DNA from 2 places in the Ureibacillus sp. 179-F W5.1 NHS genome. Region 2 is predicted to be linked to the other one. Evidence: predicted binding sites of a transcription regulator. Region 2 holds the regulator's gene; the other holds the start of a gene.
What was found. The regulator CtsR, encoded in region 2, represses protease genes until heat stress. The targets are predictions, from matches to a motif close to ATGGTCAATAAAGGTCAAACA.
Positions count from the first base shown of each region.

Region 1: a site for CtsR is predicted at 2,990-3,010, ahead of clpP (ATP-dependent Clp endopeptidase proteolytic subunit ClpP). Genes of this name have one in related genera too.

Region 1 covers NZ_JBIQFG010000001.1:139,167-148,531, forward strand. Annotated here, with positions in the region: gene ACH0B5_RS00700 (amino acid ABC transporter ATP-binding protein) at 1-591, opposite strand, end outside; gene ACH0B5_RS00705 (amino acid ABC transporter permease) at 588-1,295, opposite strand; gene ACH0B5_RS00710 (basic amino acid ABC transporter substrate-binding protein) at 1,315-2,115, opposite strand; tRNA gene ACH0B5_RS00715 (tRNA-Arg) at 2,631-2,705, opposite strand; gene clpP (ATP-dependent Clp endopeptidase proteolytic subunit ClpP) at 3,091-3,687, shown strand; gene ACH0B5_RS00725 (HPr family phosphocarrier protein) at 3,809-4,066, opposite strand; gene whiA (DNA-binding protein WhiA) at 4,167-5,111, opposite strand; gene ACH0B5_RS00735 (gluconeogenesis factor YvcK family protein) at 5,185-6,147, opposite strand; gene rapZ (RNase adapter RapZ) at 6,152-7,036, opposite strand; gene ACH0B5_RS00745 (8-oxo-dGTP diphosphatase) at 7,050-7,520, opposite strand; gene trxB (thioredoxin-disulfide reductase) at 7,754-8,701, opposite strand; gene ACH0B5_RS00755 (tetratricopeptide repeat protein) at 8,852-9,365, opposite strand, start outside.
Region 2 covers NZ_JBIQFG010000024.1:29,020-38,384, forward strand. Annotated here, with positions in the region: gene ACH0B5_RS11545 (ATP-dependent Clp protease ATP-binding subunit) at 1-1,418, opposite strand, end outside; gene mcsB (protein-arginine kinase McsB) at 1,408-2,505, opposite strand; gene ACH0B5_RS11555 (UvrB/UvrC motif-containing protein) at 2,502-3,053, opposite strand; gene ACH0B5_RS11560 (CtsR family transcriptional regulator) at 3,130-3,594, opposite strand; gene ACH0B5_RS11565 (magnetosome magnetite crystal formation protein family) at 3,890-4,195, opposite strand; gene ACH0B5_RS11570 (accessory gene regulator B family protein) at 4,342-4,572, opposite strand; gene ACH0B5_RS11575 (globin-coupled sensor protein) at 4,821-6,131, shown strand; gene ACH0B5_RS11580 (acyl-CoA thioesterase) at 6,169-6,672, opposite strand; gene ACH0B5_RS11585 (aldehyde dehydrogenase family protein) at 6,766-8,193, opposite strand; gene ACH0B5_RS11590 (DUF4003 family protein) at 8,269-9,237, opposite strand.

The DNA of each region.
Region 1 (9,365 bases), on a different contig from region 2:
GCCCATTTCATGGGTGACAACAACCATCGTCATTCCTTCAACGGCTAATTGTTTCATCACATCTAATACTTCCTTTACCATTTCAGGGTCAAGGGCAGATGTTGGTTCATCAAACAACATCACTTTCGGTTTCATCGCGAGGGCCCGCGCAATGGCTACCCGCTGTTGTTGCCCACCGGAAAGCTGTTCAGGATAATTGTACGCCTTTTCCTTTAAACCTACTTTATCTAATAGTTCCAAGGCAAGGTTTTCCCCATCCTTTTTGTCCATTTTACGTATGAGCATTGGCGCCATCGTAATATTTTCAATCACTGTCATATGGGGAAATAAATTAAACTGTTGAAATACCATTCCGACTTCCGTTCGTATTTCGTTTATGTTCGTTTTCGGATCATTGACCATAACCCCATTAATATAAATCGCGCCATCGGTAATTTCCTCTAATAAATTGATACATCTTAAAAACGTACTTTTACCAGAACCCGATGGACCGATTACACAAACTACTTCCTTTTCATAGACTTCATAGTTAATTCCCTTTAATACTTCTAATTTTCCGTAAGCTTTGTGTAAATTTTCTACTTTTATCATGATGCAATCCGCTCCTCTCGTTTTTTCCGCGGATTGTAATGGATACTAAACCGTCTCTCAACATATGCAATTAGTTTCGCTACAGCATACGTTAAAATTAAATACATAATTGCTGCCACTAAGTAAGGTTCCCAGAAACGTTGGTAAGCGCCTGCTACCACTTTCGCTGCATATAAAATATCATTCGCAGCAATAACCGTTACAAGGGAAGAATCCTTTAATAATGCAATAAATTCATTACCTAATGGTGGAATCATTCGACGAAAGGCTTGAGGTAATATAATTTTCCGCATCGCTTGGCGTTCCGTTAATCCAAGGGAGCGGGCAGCTTCCATTTGACCTTTATCAATCGATTCAATCCCGGCACGGATAATTTCTGCATTATAAGCGGCACTATTTAAAATGAGGGCTGTTATACCGGAAACCAAAAAACCAAAGGATTGACCGAAAACCGCGGGTATAAATGCTAAATGAATGATTAATATTTGAACTAACATTGGCGTTCCACGGAAAAGATCTACATAAATTTTACAAGGCCAATAAACCCATCTTTTTTTAGACGTTTTACCTAACCCTAGTAATAACCCTAGTACGATACCTCCTAAATAACCGCATATCGTTAAAATAATCGTCACCCATAAACCATTTATAAAAAACTCACGGTAGTCCCAGACAATATCCCACCGCATATCTAAGAAGTTCATCTGAAACACCTCCAACTAATTAATCCAGCTCTTGACCTGTAATTTCAGCCAATTTACCATTCTCTTTAATTTTTTGAAGGCCTTCATTTAATTGTTCAAGCACTTCTGTATTTCCCTTTTTCACCATTAACCCGTAATATTCTTTTTCAAAACTATCATCCTCGATCGCTTTTAATTTCGAATCTGGGTTGTTTTTAATATATTCAAGAATGACGGCGTTATCTCCAATAGCCGCATCTACAGTACCATTAATCACTTCTTGAATCGCAATTGGCGTTGTTTCGTAAGGTAAAATATTCGTGCTTGTTTTCCCTTGTAGATCTTGGGCTGCGTAATGACCAGTCGTATTAATTTGTACACCGATTTTTTTATCTTTTAAATCATCAAGTTTAGTAATATCCGAATCTTCTTTTGTGACGATTAATTGGGTAGCCTCATAATACGGTTCTGTGAAATCATAAGTTTCTTTCCGCTCATCCGTTATTGTAATCGCAGAAATACCTAAATCAATTTCTCCATTTGTTATTTGTTGGAATAACGGCTCCCATCCAACGTTATTAATTTCAAACTCTACTCCAATTTCTTCCCCTATTGCTTTCACAATATCAATATCAATACCGACAATATTCCCACTATTGTCAAAGGATTCGAAAGGAGCATAGGCAGCATCTGTACCTACTACTAGTTTCGTTGTTTCCCCTTCAGTACTTGTTGAGTCGGATGATCCGGAAGCTCCATTCTCTTCTGCACCACATGCAGCTAAAATAAGTGAAGCGGCAGCAAAAGGCATCAATAGCTTAAATAAATTTTTCTTTAACATCGTATTCCTCCTTCAAAATAAGTGATTCATATTATTCTATAATCAGAAAATTGAAAATAAAATAAGTTTAGATATCCCCAATTATATAAAGTTCAAAATTTTAATACAACATTTAATTTTCTAAATACTTAAAATAAATTGTAGATTATCGGTTATTTTTTACTAGAAACTATTATAGAAAAGTCGAATATTTATGACTTAAGAGGGGTTTTGTTTAGATTTCTTATTAATGTTCAAATACAAAAAAAGACCCGAGAGTTCTAATTGAACTTTCGGATCTTGTTTCTTTATTCAAACCTCAAACTAAAATTATTCCATTATCGACGCTCATAAATTTATATATGAAAAAATTGGTAATGATAGTTTAAAGAGAATGAATTAGGGATAAAATGAATTGGTACAGTAATTACATTTTATCCCTTATGTTTCATTCCCTCTGAATTTTAATAGGCTGCTAAAACTAGTAAAATTCAGGAAGGTATTACGTATTATATTATATAGTTAAAACAGTAAAATGGCGCCCTCGGAGGGAATCGAACCCCCAGCGGAAGAACCGGAATCTTCTGTGTTATCCATTACACCACGAGGACGTTTAATATGTCACTTGTATCGACTAAAACGATTTTCAGTATAAAATTGAACTTCTAGTAAAAAGCATAGTGTCGATTTATGACCTTTCTATTATACAAATGTATATAAGACAATTCAACTATAAAATTGAAGTTAGGGATAATTTTTTTAAAGAAATACTGAATGATTTCATACACAAAATTGGTTTGAATGCCTTTTCCATTCCCATCTTATAGCTCTACTATCCCCATAGAATAATAGTAATTTTCATTTTAAATTTATTTTATTCACAATTAGTGGTTTATATTTGACCTTCCTTGACTATTCTGTGTATGATATGAGTACAGCTGAAGTGAAAGCTTCAGCACGTAGTAAACGACTAAATCTTTTTAAGGAGGATTTACAATGAATTTAATTCCTACAGTTATCGAACAAACAAATCGCGGTGAACGTGCCTATGACATTTATTCAAGACTTTTAAAAGACCGCATCATTTTACTTGGTAGCGCTATTGATGATAATGTAGCAAACTCCATTGTTGCCCAATTATTATTTTTAGCAGCAGAAGATCCAGATAAAGATATTTCCCTATATATTAACTCACCTGGTGGCTCCATTACAGCTGGTATGGCTATTTACGATACAATGCAATATATTAAGCCTCAAGTTTCTACAATTTGTATCGGCATGGCAGCTTCAATGGGTGCATTCTTACTTACTGCTGGTGAACCAGGTAAACGTTTCGCATTACCAAATGCTGAAGTGATGATTCACCAACCACTTGGTGGAGCTCAAGGGCAAGCAACTGAAATCGAAATTGCTGCAAAACGTATTCTTTTCTTACGTGATAAATTAAACAAAATTTTATCTGAACGTTCTGGTCAACCGTTAGAAAAAATCGCTCAAGATACAGATCGCGATAACTTCATGACAGCAGAACAAGCGAAAGAATATGGTTTAATTGACAATATCATTACTCGTATCGAAGATTCTAAAAAATAATAATCGAAACAAAATGGTGATAAGGAATTTCCTTATCACCATTTTTTTATAAAAAAGGGACGTCTCATTTAAGTATGAGACACCCCCTTAAAGTTGCGAGCGTTTACAAGTTTTCTCATTGTTATTCTTCTCTTTGAATTAAGGATGATAATCCGTCGATAGCCTCTTGTTCATCTTTACCGTCTGCGATAAGTGTAACAGTTGTTCCTCTTGCAATTGCTAAGCTCATAATCCCCATAATGGATTTAGCATTCACTTTTTTCTCGTCTTTTTGTAAATACACTTCTGATTTAAAACGATTTGCTTCTTGTACAAATAAAGCAGCTTGTCTTGCCTGTAAACCAGATTTCAATTTCACTTCTACATTGGTTTCAACCATTTATCGATACTCCCTTTCACACCGTACATAATATAATTTTATCTTATCTAAATTGTATAAAAAGAACAATGTTAGATTACTACAATTTTTTGAACAATCACTATTTTATCGTTTCGCCGCGTCTTAAAGCATCCGCTATTTCGTCAATTTTACGTAAACGATGATTTACCCCCGATTTACTTACAGTTCCAGTGGAAACCATCTCGCCAAGTTCTTTTAAAGTCACATCTTGATACTCAACACGAAGCCGTGCAATTTCTCGTAACTTTTCAGGAAGTTGATCAAGTCCGACCGTATTTTCAATAAATCGGATGTTTTCCACTTGACGAATAGCCGCACCGATTGTTTTGTTTAAGTTCGCCGTTTCACAATTGACGATACGGTTTACACTGTTTCGCATATCCCGTAATATCCGTACATCTTCAAACTTTAGCATCGCCTGTGTGGCGCCAACAATTCCTAAAAAATCAGAAATTTTTTCAGCTTCTTTTAAATAGGTGACAAATCCCTTTTTCCGTTCGATTGTTTTTGCATTTAAATTAAATTGATTCATTAAATCGGCTAATGCTTCCCCATGCTCTTTATATAAAGAATAAATCTCTAGATGATAAGCAGAAGTTTCGGGGTTATTTACAGAGCCACCTGCTAAAAACGCTCCACGCAAATAGGCTCGTTTTTGATTTTTATTTGATAACAACGAACTAGAAATGGAATGATTTAATTGAAAATCCCCAGATAAAATATCTAAATCTGTTAATAGTTCACGAGCACCATCCCGAACCCGGCAAATGTAAACATTATTTTTCTTTAAGCGCATTTTTTTTCGCACTAAAAGTTCCACATTGTATGGATATAATTTTTTAACAATCGTGTACAGTCTTCTTGCAATTGCTGCATTTTCTGTTTGCACGTCTAAACTCAGCTGTCTATTTGTAAAGGATAATGATCCGTTCATTCGTATAAGTGCAGAGACTTCCGCTTTTAAGCAATGCTCATCCGTCTCTACTTGCGTTAACTCTTTTTTTGTTTCGGAAGCAAATGACATCTTTCTCCCCCCTTTTACCTATGTATGAAAACAATCATATCATATATTCCATTCTAGAGTTCGTTTTGCTTACTTACATTCTCTTCAATGTGTAATCATACAACCATTTCGCAATTTTATTGGATTCATGGCGGACAACCCCAGATTGGATTGTTGCGATTTCCTTTTTAATAACTTCCAATCCCATGCTCTTTAATTTTTCTATATCAATCAGAACTGGTTCTGCATTTTCTTCTCGATAATTTTCTTTTATCGGTAAGGGGAGTTCAATCTCATTTACTAAAATGGCATCTAAACAAGGCTTTCCTACATGATCATAAATCGCTTGAACATGATCTGTGGCACGATAACGAATCGTTTCACCCTTTTGTGTCATTAAGTTGCAAATATAAATCCGTTTTCCCTTTGCCTTTACTAAAGTATCTCCAATTTCTTTGACTAATAAATTGGGAATAATACTTGTATATAAACTTCCAGGTCCTACAAGAATAAAATCGGCCTTCTCAATCGCCCGAATCGCTTCCGGGAGCGCTTTTACATCTTCAGGCACTAAATAGACCCGTTTAATTGGAAGATGGGAAGATGGAATTTTAGACTCCCCTTCAATAATAGATCCGTCAACAAGTTCTGCGTTCAATGTAATTTTTTTATTTGCTGCTGGTATTACTTTCCCGTGCACCTTTAAGACCTTACTCATTTCAGCAATCGCATGACTAAAGTCTCCTGTTATATCCGTTAGTGCTGTTAGCATTAAATTTCCTAATGAATGACCACCTAATTCAACGGATTGCGAAAAACGATACTGGAACATTTGCTCAACTAACGGTTCCGTATCAGAAAGGGCAGCAATCACGTTGCGAATATCACCAGGTGGCGGAATATCGTAGTCATCACGGAGTCGACCTGAAGAGCCTCCATCATCGGCAACCGTTACGATTGCAGTAATGTCAAAGGGATATTTTTTCAATCCGCGCAACATTGTTGAAAGGCCCGTTCCACCTCCGATGACTACAATATTCGTTCTCTTTTTTTTCATTACTTCAATCCTTTCTGCGATTGATGTCACGGTGGGTAATGGCAGTTTTGTAATGATCGCTAAATAGTTTCCCGAAATATTCAGCTAATGTTACAGAACGATGTTGACCACCTGTACATCCAAAAGCAATCACTAATTGTGCTTTCCCTTCATGGATATATTGCGGAATCATAAACTCAAACAAATCTTTTAATTTCGTTATTAACATTTGTGTTTCTTCAGAAGCTAATACATAGGATGATACTTCCTCTTGTAAACCTGTCTTTGGACGTAATTCCTCCACATAATACGGATTCGTTAAAAAACGGACATCGAATACTAAATCTGCGTCAATCGGAATTCCATTTTTATATCCAAAGGACATGACATTAATAAAGAACTTTGGCCTGTTCGTATTGGAAAACTCATTGCCAATTCGTTCTCGTAATTCTCTCGGTTTCATATGGGAAGTATTATAGACAAACTTTGCTCGACCTTTTAGTTCAGCAAGCATTGCTCTTTCCTTTTCAATTCCTTCGAGGGGTAATCCTTGAGGAGCTAAAGGGTGAGATCTTCTTGTTTCTTTATAACGTCGAACGAGGGTTTCATTATCAGCATCCAAAAACAATACCCGTGTTTTAACATATGCTTCCTTTTCCAATAAATCTAGGGCATCGATTAATGATTCGAAAAATTCTCCTCCACGCATATCCATTACAGCGGCAATACGTGTAATGTTTCGTTCGGATTCTTTCATTAATGCTAAAAAAGTCGTTAATAGAGCAGGGGGTAAATTATCAATGCAATAATAACCTAAATCTTCAAAGCTTTGGACTGCGACTGTCTTACCAGCTCCGGACATCCCTGTAATAATGACTATCTCATGTGTATAGATATGACTATTACCCATGTGATCATCTCCTCTACTTAAGTTCATTCGACGTTTGCAACCGCTCATCTAGTAACTCAAAATCCTCTGTATATATAAATGTACCATATTGAATCCCTTCATTTAATGCGGCAAACAATAAATTTTTCCGATCGCCTTCAGCCATTGGAAGATTGGATAGATGATCAACCGGGTGCCATTCTAGAACCCCTTCCCTTGTCTGTTCAAAGGGTTGTCCTTCGATACCATGGGCGACAAATGTATAAAGCATCCATTCGTCTTTAACGGTTTCCCCATCTTTAATAACCATCGTATAGACTCCCTTAAGATGTAAATTTTTTGGGGTAACATTTGTTTCCTCTTTAAATTCTCTTAAAGCTGCCTCATAAATGGATTCACCTAATTCCATCTTTCCACCTGGCGCAACATACCAACCTCTTCTAGGCTTTTGGAGAAGTAATACTTCCCCATCTTGAATTGCTAATAAATTTGCAATACGCTGCATTACACCCACCTCAAATCATTTGATACTCCCTTTGTTTTCTATTATACCTTCTATTGGGACTACCTTACAAAATAATACGTTTATAAAATAGATTTCATGCTATTTTCAAATAACAAAAAAAGTTGCTTCCATAACGGAAGCAACTAAAATACTAAAAAAAGGGGGTCAAAGTTTATACCCCCGATTATACATATTCTTTATTGCAAGGAAGTTACAGGAAAATTAAAAGCACATTACTTTTGCCCAATTTTTTCCTTTAGTTCTTCAACATAATGTTGTGCTGATTGAGCTGCGATACTGCCGTCACCAGTTGCTGTTACAATTTGGCGTAGCATTTTATCACGAACATCACCAGCAGCAAAAATTCCTTTTACAGAAGTTTCCATTTTGTCATCTGTTACGATATATCCTTGTTCATTTAATATGCCCAAGTTTTTAAATGGAGCTGTTAGTGGCACCATTCCGATATAAACGAAAACGCCATCTGTTTGGAATTCTTGTTCACTACCATCTACTGTTGAAACTAATGTTACACTTCCTACTTTACCGTCTTTTTCATGAATTTCTTTTAATGTGTGATTCCAAATGAAGTCTACTTTTTCATTTGCAAAGGCACGATCTTGTAAAATCTTTTGAGCACGTAATTTATCACGTCGGTGAACAATCGTTACTTTATCAGCAAAACGAGTTAAATAAACTCCTTCTTCGACTGCTGAATCCCCACCGCCTACAACGATTAAATTCTTTTGTTTAAAGAATGCACCATCACAAACGGCACAGTAACTTACACCGCGGCCACCAAGTTCTTTTTCACCCGGTATACCCATTTTTTTGTACTCGGCACCAGTAGTAATAATGATAGAACGTGTTTTATATTCTTTTGAACCTGCTTTAATTACTTTATATTCTTCACCATCAATAATTTCAGCAACATCACCATAAGCGTATTCTGCGCCGAATTTTTTTGCGTGTTCGAACATTTTTGTAGAAAGTTCAGGTCCTAAAATGGTTTCGAATCCTGGATAGTTTTCAACTTCTTCCGTATTGGCCATTTGCCCACCGGGAATTCCGCGCTCAATCATTAAAGTTGATAAATTTGCACGGGAAGCATAAACCGCTGCTGTCATCCCTGCAGGACCTGCTCCGATAATAATTACGTCATATATTTTTTCTTCAGCCATTAAAAAAGCCTCCTTATAAAGAAGCGACAAATTTCCTTCGCTTTCATTCATTGTATTACTAAAATTTTTTACACACACCGTTATAAAAAATTGTTCTTTACATCTTTCATCCTAGGACATTCCACAACTAACTTCAAATATATTGCCTAGTTAGTCGAAAGGTAAATAGTGAATTAATTCCTCCACATACTTCGTTAACGTTGATACGGAAATATTATATTTTTCAGCATAATGCTTTTTCGTCACTTTTTTACTATTAATAGTTGAAAAGAACATATACTCAACAGCTGCTGCTAAAGCTTTTACATTTTTAAATGGATAATCATTTTTCAATGCCCGTTCACTTAATACAAACCACATTTGGAATAAATATTGTACTTCTAACGTAATCGGGTTCAAGCTTTTATATAATTCCTCCGCAACTTCCATAGAACGAACAAAATATTTTTCCGTATCGTTATCGTTTGTAAATTGATGTTGAAGAGCATAGGCTAAACATAATTTTTCAATACCACTATACTTTGATAGATCGATTAATTTAGGATGTGCGATTATTTCTTGCTTATAAGCTGATTTACTAAGTAAGAAAAATCCAAACATACGATGGGTGCTATATTTACTACTAATTTTTTCAATAATAAATTCCCGATTGTTTTCTAATGAT
Region 2 (9,365 bases):
GTCACTTTAGACTCTTCTTTACCTTGTTTTTCTTTCCATGTTTTCTTTGTTTGCTCTAATTCATCTTTAATTTTTTGTTCTGTATCACGAAGGGCAGCCGCTTTTTCAAACTCTTGGCTTGAAACTGCCGCATTTTTTTCGTTACGAACGTTTTCTAATTTATCTTCCAAAGCTTTTAAGTTTGGTGGCACTGTGAAAGAACGTAAGCGTACTTTTGAACCTGCTTCATCGATTAAATCAATCGCTTTATCTGGTAAGAAACGATCGGAAATATATCGATCAGATAATTTTGCTGCCGCTTCTACTGCTTCATCCGTAATTTTCACACGGTGATGCGCTTCATAACGATCTCTTAAACCTTTAATAATTTGAATTGTTTCATCTACAGTTGGTTCATCTACTTGAATTGGTTGGAAACGACGTTCTAACGCTGCATCCTTTTCAATGTATTTACGATATTCATCTAATGTTGTAGCCCCAATACATTGTAGTTCACCACGGGCTAATGAAGGTTTTAAAATATTCGATGCATCAATAGCACCTTCTGCACCGCCAGCACCGATTAATGTGTGTAATTCATCAATGAAAAGAATTACGTTACCTGCTTGGCGAATTTCATCCATTACTTTTTTCAAGCGGTCTTCAAATTCACCGCGATATTTAGTACCCGCAACAACAGTACCCATATCTAATGTCATCACCCGTTTATCACGAAGGGTTTCAGGTACTTCATTATTGACGATTTGTTGTGCAAGACCTTCTGCAATAGCCGTTTTACCTACCCCGGGTTCACCAATTAATACAGGGTTGTTTTTCGTACGGCGGGATAGTACTTCAATTACTCGTGTAATTTCTTTGCTACGGCCAATCACTGGATCCAATGAACCTTCACGGGCAATGGCCGTTAAGTCACGAGCTAATCCATCTAAAGTCGGTGTATTTACCGATTGAGTTGGGTTTGTTGAGTTTTGAGCTGCGTCATTGTTTCCAAGTAATAAAAGAACTTGTTGACGAGCTTTGTTTAAGCTAACACCCGCATTCGCTAAAACTCGAGCAGCTACTCCTTCACCTTCTCGGATTAAAGCAAGTAATATATGTTCTGTTCCTATATAAGCATGACCTAATTTTCTAGATTCATCTACCGATAATTCAATTACCTTTTTAGCTCTTGGAGTATAATGAACGATTGGACCGACATCTTTTGAACCTTTCCCCACTAACTCCTCAATGCCTGATTCAATAATTTGTGGACTTACATCGATTGCTTCTAATGCTTTTGCTGCAATTCCACCGCCTTCACGAATAAGGCCAAGTAAAATATGTTCTGTTCCTATAGATTCGTGCTTCCAACGAATAGCTTCTTCTTGTGCTAATTGCAATACTTTTTGTGCACGTTGAGTAAAACGGTTAAACATCATATCTTTCCTCTCCTTTTCCCATTAACTTTTGATTGTTCGTATTAAGCTTTTCACGTAAAAGTTTTGCTCTATACATATCGCGTTCACTTGCTTGAAGAGTTGTACCGGCATATTGTTGTACAAAGCCGGGTTGTATGAGGATCATACACTCATTTAAAACATGTAATGGAACTTCCTTAATGATTCCTAAATCCACTCCAAGGCGAACATTGGATAAACAAGCAGCAGCTTCTTCGCTCGTCATAATACACGCATATTTTAAAATACCTAATGAGCGATTAAAGCGGTCTTCTAATACTATTCGAGAATTTTTGAATAATGCCTCTCGTGCGCCTCGTTCATTTTTAATAATTTGGACAACTACATTTTGTAAGTCTTCTAAAATTTCCTCTTCCGACTTTCCAAGAGTTACTTGGTTGGAGATTTGATAAATGTTTCCTAGGTTTTCACTACCTTCTCCATATATCCCTCTTACAACCATTCCTAAGCGGGCTAGCATTTGTGTAACAACCTTAATTTGCTTAGACATCGTTAGGGCAGGTAGATGCATCATAACGGATGCACGAAGTCCTGTTCCAACATTCGTTGGGCAACTTGTTAAATAACCAAATGTATCATTATACGCATATGGTAAATGTTTCTCCAATTGATGATCCAATTTCGAAGCCTCTGCATATGTTTCTAAAAGCTGTAATCCAGGAGCTAAACATTGGATTCGTAAATGATCTTCCTCGTTTACCATAATGCTGATCGTTTCGTCATTTGAAATAAGAACGGAAGCTGACTTTTCTTTTTTAGCTAATAGAGGGCTAATTAAATGTTTTTCAACTAACACTTGACGTTGCAATGAAGGCATTTCTTTAATTGTAAAATGGGAAAACTTATGCTCGTCATTAATCGCCATTAAAGCTTGTGTGACAACGTCATCAATTTGTTGTGCTTCCCCATCCGTAAAACTTAAAGGGAAACGATATCCATCTAAGTTTCTTGCTAATCGAATGCGTGTACTTAATACAATATCTGCATCAAGACCTTTAACATCCATCCAGCCTGGCGCCTCACTTTTCAAAAAATGTTCTAAATTCATGGTGTATCAACACCTCCACGATCAAGCTTGCGTTCCATATCTCTTATTTCATCCCGCAGCTTGGCAGCATCTTCAAAACGTTCATCTGCAATCGCTAATTGTAGTTGTTCTCGAGCTGTTTCAATTTGTTTTTTGATCCACTCGTTATGATGACTTGGTTTGCCCGGAGCTTTACCGCTATGCTTTGTTCCAGCTTGAATTTTATTTAATACTTGTGGAAGCTGTGTACTGAAAGTTTCATAACATTGTGGACAACCAAGCTTCCCTTCATTCAAGAACTTACGAAAAGTAAAACCGCATTTTGGGCATTCAGTTGCTTTCTGACTTGTCGATTGGACCTTTTCTACCCCGTTATTCCACACTGGTAAACCAAATAAATTGGAAACAAGTTGATGAATTGGAATTTGTTCTTCTTTATGAAAATCTAAATTGAAAGGATGAAAATTTTGTGCACATACCTCACAATAGTGTTTTTCGCTTTTTTGGCCATTAATTACTTGTGTAACCGTTACTGTAGCCTGACGTTCCTTACAGTGTTCACAATTCATGACCTCACCTCTTTTATCAAATAAGTATGGAAAGTAATAAATAAGTAATGAACTTCCTTTATATTACCTATTGTTCCTATTTATCGTATTTTAATGTTGTTAACATAGACTTTAAAATCAATGACCTCAATTGGTCCCTCGTCGGCAATTGTATTCGAAGAGTCGACCGATCAATTGCAGCAAGCATTAATTTTGCTTCCCGTTTAGAAATGACTTCTTCATCGATCAAACGATAGATAATATCCTCTGCCATCGATTGGGTAGCACCGTTATCAATTTGGTCTATCATATCTTCAATCAAATCAATCTTAGAATGAGCTCTTACTCGTAAAATTCGAATATATCCCCCACCACCACGTTTACTTTCAACTAAGTAGCCTCTTTCGGCGGTAAATCTCGTATTAATAACATAATTGATTTGCGATGGTACACATTGAAATTTATCCGCCAATTCACTTCGTTTGATTTCAATATGTCCTTGACCACCTAATTCGATAACTTGTTTCAAATACCCTTCAATGATGTCAGATATATTTCTCATTTTTATACCTCACCCCATCCATTTCTGACTTTGACTATATTTGACTATATTATATTAACATCAAAATCAAAATGCAAATCAAATGCCTATACTATTTTTTCGTTCGAATAGCGTTTAAATTATTTTATAGCTATCCTATTTATATCCATAAAAAAGGCGGTCTCATTAATAGTTGAGACCACCCTCATTTTAGCTTTTTGAGCGAAGGATTAAGAAATAGTCTCCACATACCATTCTGGTTAATTTTGGATTTATTTCTTAGTATTCCTTTTATTCACTTAAACTAAACCTATTTTTATACCCAACGACCAACAATCGGGTAATTCCAATTTTCACCCATTAACGCTTTCACAATGCCAATAATCGGAACAACAACCGTCATAATTCCGAAGACAATTAAAAACGGAATTCCAATAATTAAAAAGCTAAAGATTATTGAAATAGTATTTAAAATCCACATAACACCTTGGAATAGTAAAGCTTGGATCGAAATTCTTTTAATTTCATGTTCTGAACTTAGTAGCCAGAATAGGACTGGAATAAGTACAGGCATCAAAAAGGCACTTGCATGTATGATTACCTTTGCCCATTTATTATCCATTTATAAATCAACCTTTCGTTTCGTTTTTATAGTTATAGTATATTTACGAAGTTCGTACTAAATAGTTTCACTTTTTTTCAAACGAATAAACCTTATTTAAAAATAAAAAACCGCCAGTAAAACTAGCGGTCTATCAACATAATTCATTATTTGGATACTTTTTTCTTACTACTTTCTGGCTTTGGATCTGGTTTTTCTTCATTATTATACGGGAATAATAAATAAGCAATCATTCCAGAAAAGATAGTTGCTATTACTACAAGTAATACACTATCACGGGTTGAAACTTCCTGAAAATAGTTTCTTAACATGAAAATAGAGCCTATAGCAACAATGACCATTGTTGGGATAACAAATTTAAAGCGGTGCTTTTCCATCTTTAACTTCCTTTTCTATAAATATTTACTTCACTTTTCCACGTTAGTTACATCATAAACTACTCGTATTTTACATGGGATAAAAACAAAATACAAATTAGCCCTATAGTTAGGTTACTATTTCATAATTTAATCCAACTAACAATCTATGTAAAATTTCATAATATTTTCAATATATTATTGTTACAATCTATGAAAATAGAACGATAATATAGGTAAATACATAATGGAATGGAATGGATAAAAGGATGGCTATTTTCAGAAGTAATTCACAAAAAGTGTTAGCAAACTATTTCGAAGTTGAAAAATACATAAACGAAGTCGAGCTAGATGTTGCAAAGTACCCAGACTTAACTAAACAAATTCAATTAATTAAATTAACAAAAGAAGAATTAGCGATTTTAAGACAATTAAAACCTTTCACTGAACAATTTATTCCAGAAATGGTGAATCAATTTTATGCAGCAATTATGCAAAGCGATCATTTAATGGGGATTATTAATAAACATTCGAAAATTGAACGATTAAAAGTAACCCTTACAAAACATATTACCGATATTTTTGAAAGTCGTATTAATAGCAACTATATAGAAGAACGAAAAAAAATTGCCGCTACTCATGTACGTATTGGATTAGAATCCCAATGGTATATAAGCTCCTTCCAATCATTAATGACTACATTTATCCATTTTGTTAATGGATTAGATATTTCAAAAGAAGATACGACAAAAGCGATTAATGCCTTTTCGAAAATCATTAATTTGGAACAACAATTAGTTATTCAAGCTTACGATGCGGAACAACAACGAATTCGTCAGATTGTGGAAGATATGAAACATTCCTTATTGAACACAGTACAAAATACTGCTGAAGAATTACATGCTATCAGCCAAGAAACGACTGCTTCATTACATGCCATTTCTTCGGAATCTGGAAGTATTGCTACAGCAACAAAACAAGGACTAGATTTTGTAGCGGATACAGAAGAAAAATCAAATTATGGAAAAGCACATATTGAAACACAAACAGAGTTAATGAATGTTATTTTAGAACGAGTCAATATGTTAGAAAAATCGATGATCAACTTACGAGCTTCTTCTCAGAAAATAACAGAAATCGTTGGTTTAGTAACAGGTATCGCCGATCAAACAAACTTATTAGCATTAAATGCTTCCATTGAAGCTGCACGGGCTGGTGAGCATGGAAAAGGCTTTGCAGTTGTTGCTGAAGAGGTTCGTAAACTAGCCGAAGAGACGAAGAGCGCAGTTCAAAATGTTTCTCACTTAATTCGCGAAACAGAAGAAAATATCGAAAATATGACTTCATCAGTAGGCAATGTGGATGAACAAGTGCAAAAGAGTGTACAAACACAACGTAGTCTTGAGGAATCCTTTAATTCTATAGCCAAAGCTGTATCAGGGATTAAAGAACAATATACAAACACAACTAAAGACATTACTGAGATTTCAAGACTAATCCACGAATTAACCGAAAGTGTAGACCAAGTATCCGCTTCTTCCGATTCATTGCTAAATGTTGTTCACGAATTAACAGATTAAATAGAAAGGACCTTCTCTATAAGAAGGTCCTGTTTTTTTATTCATTTTCTAAAAGCAGTCGACGCTTTTGTGTACTTTCCTTTTTTGCTTGACGTAATTGCCTGCGAGTATGTCCTGTTTCAAACAGTTGCTTCTCCCTTTCCGTTTCTGGGTAAACACTAGGTACCGGGATAGGTTTCCCTTCCTTATTAACGGCGACCATGGTCACAAAGGATTCAGTCGTTAATTTTTCTACCCCTGTTTTAATATTTCGTGACATTACTCGAACGTAAACTTCCATTGAAGATCGTCCTGTGGAAGTTACCATTGCTTCTAGTTCTAGAATATCACCTGCATAAGCCGGAGAGATAAAATCAACGGAATCAAAGGATGCTGTCACCACTTCAGATCGTGCATGTTTCATAGAGGTAATGGCTGCTATTTCATCGATATAAGCTAATACTCTTCCACCAAAAATAGATTGATGATGATTCGTATCAGGTGGTAAAACTAAGTGTGTTTGAAAAGAACGAGAATGACTCATCGGCACTGCATTGCTCATGATAAACCCTCCATAGTTACTACTCTCTTGATGTTAATATTTGATAACCTAATTTCATTTTACCCTAAAAAAACGAAAGTCGAGAACTATTATTTAAATGGTTGTTTTAATTGTGATGAATTTCAATTCGGTCATTTCATCAATCGCAAATTTAACCCCTTCTCTACCGTAGCCACTACTTTTTACACCACCATAAGGCATATTATCAACTCGGAAAGTTGGAATATCATTGATTACAACTGTACCAGCTTCTATTTCATCAGCAGCTTTCATCGCATCCGTTAAAACATTCGTATAGATTCCAGCATTTAAACCAAAATCGGATTCATTCACTAATGCAATCGCCTCATCTAATGTTTGATAAGGTACAATGGAAACGATTGGTGCAAAGGTTTCTTGACAAACAATTTTCATATCCGGTTGAACATTCGTCATAACTGTCGGCGTTAATGTTCGCTGTGTAAATTCTCCGCCTGTCGCAACAACAGCTCCTGCAGCTTTCGCCTCTTCAATCCATTGTTTGATACGTTCTACTTCGTTAGGATTAATCATTGCACTCACATCTGTTGATGGATCTAGAGGATCTCCTAATTTCAACTTCTTCGTTTCTTCAACAAAAGCAGTCGTAAATTGTTCATATATCGATTCGTGTACATATACTCGTTGTAACGAAATACAAACTTGCCCTGAAAATCCAAAGGCCCCACCGACACATCGAGAAACTACCTTTTCAATTGGCGTACTAGGTTCAACAATAAGTGCTGAATTTGAACCTAGTTCTAATGTCACCTTACGCAATCCGACTTTTTCTTTTATTTTAAGTCCAACAGCACTACTACCAGTAAACGTCACTTTTTTCACAAGGGGATGTGTTACTAATGTATCACTTAACTCTCCCCCTGACCCTGTAACAATTTGTAATGCCCCATCTGGTAAACCAGCTTCTTTAAAGATCTCTGCCATAACTAATGCACTTAAAGGTGTTTGAGTAGCTGGCTTCAACACTACTGTATTCCCTACGGCAAAGGCAGGTCCTAATTTGTGAGAAACTAAGTTGAAAGGGAAATTAAAGGGTGTAATCGCCGAAACGACACCAATTGGAACCCGTTTCGTATAGCCGATTCGATCCTTTGTTCCTGGTGCAGCATCAAGGGGAACCGTTTCACCCATTGATTGTTTTGCTGCTTCTGCTGAAAATTGATACGTTGAAATCGTACGATCAATTTCAATTAATGCCGTCGTTAAAGGCTTTCCAGCTTCAGAAGCTAGAATTTTTGCAAGTTCCTCTTTACGACCGCGCATAATGTCTACCACTTTATATAAAATTTCTGCCCTCTCATAAGCAGTCGTCTTTTTAAAAGATTGAAAGGCTTTATGAGCACCTTCAATTGCTCGTTCTACATCCTCTACAGAAGCTTTCGCCACTTCTGCAATAGTTTCCCCTGAATAAGGAGCTGTTAACGCGTAAACATCGTTAGCATCTGTCCAAACACCATTTATCCATAATTTTGTTTTTTCCATAGATACCACTCTCCTCATCGTTATAACCCCATTGTAACACTGTTCGGTAATATCCACTTCTTCTAAAGTTTGTAGTTAATTTAAAAAATCCACTACATCTGATAAGCCAGGCGGCAAAAATCCAACCAAATCTACAAGAATGTCTGCGATATCTAACAGTCCAGTAAGATCCGATAAAGGCGTCATTTCAATTAATTCTTGTATTTCAAGGACATCTTGAATCACCTTTTTTATAGCGATAATAAGGGCGTATGATTTATTACTTTTCAACTCTTTTATCTCTATAAATTGATGATGTAATGAGACAATCGCATCTACTTTCGACTCATTTGTAGCAGCTAGAGCTAATACACCTAAATATGGATAATGAATCCTTTTCACTTTAATATCCCGTTTTAATAATTCTTCCCGTAATTGTACGACATATTGCAATAAGACTTCATTATAGTCGGAACTATAGACAGTCAAAATTTGGGCTAACCCTTGAAGAGAATTCCCCATCGTAAAATGATTTTCTCTTAATTCGTTATAGTATTTTACAATGGTGTCTGCTTGCGTTTTCGGTTGTTCGTTCATATCTGAAGATAAATACACTACAAATGGAACATCTTCATTAGACGTTAAAATCCGTTGTTGACGATTTAATTCATCAAACAATTGTTTTGCCCTAATGGCATGTTCCCTATCATCTTCCTGTAAAAAAAGAGCAGCTAAAGCGCGGTGGGGGGTATTTTTAAATTTAACTTCTTTTAACAATTGATCTTTCTTTATGAATGATTGAATTGTTTCATCCATATTGTTTTGTTGTGAAAATTGAATGGCCAATTTATACTTCATTTTCAAATCAAGGCGTACCGAGGAGGATTTTGTTTTTTCCTCGATTTCGTCAATTATTTTTTGTAAGATTACCCCACTAAATTCTTTTTTTGAAAATGTATATGTACTTGCAAGAAACATCGTCAGTTGTGGGTCCTGACCCCCTGTATAATTAAAAACCCGATGATAGTTATCTATAAATGCTTTTATAAATTGTTCGTCACTCATTTTTAATCACTCCTTACCTTTTATACGAGATGAGATGAAAATTCGTTTCAAAAATGAAAAGACCTCTTGCTAAATTCTTTGATATGCTCCCCTTCGGGTAGACAGATAACAAATAAAATCTGTTTACC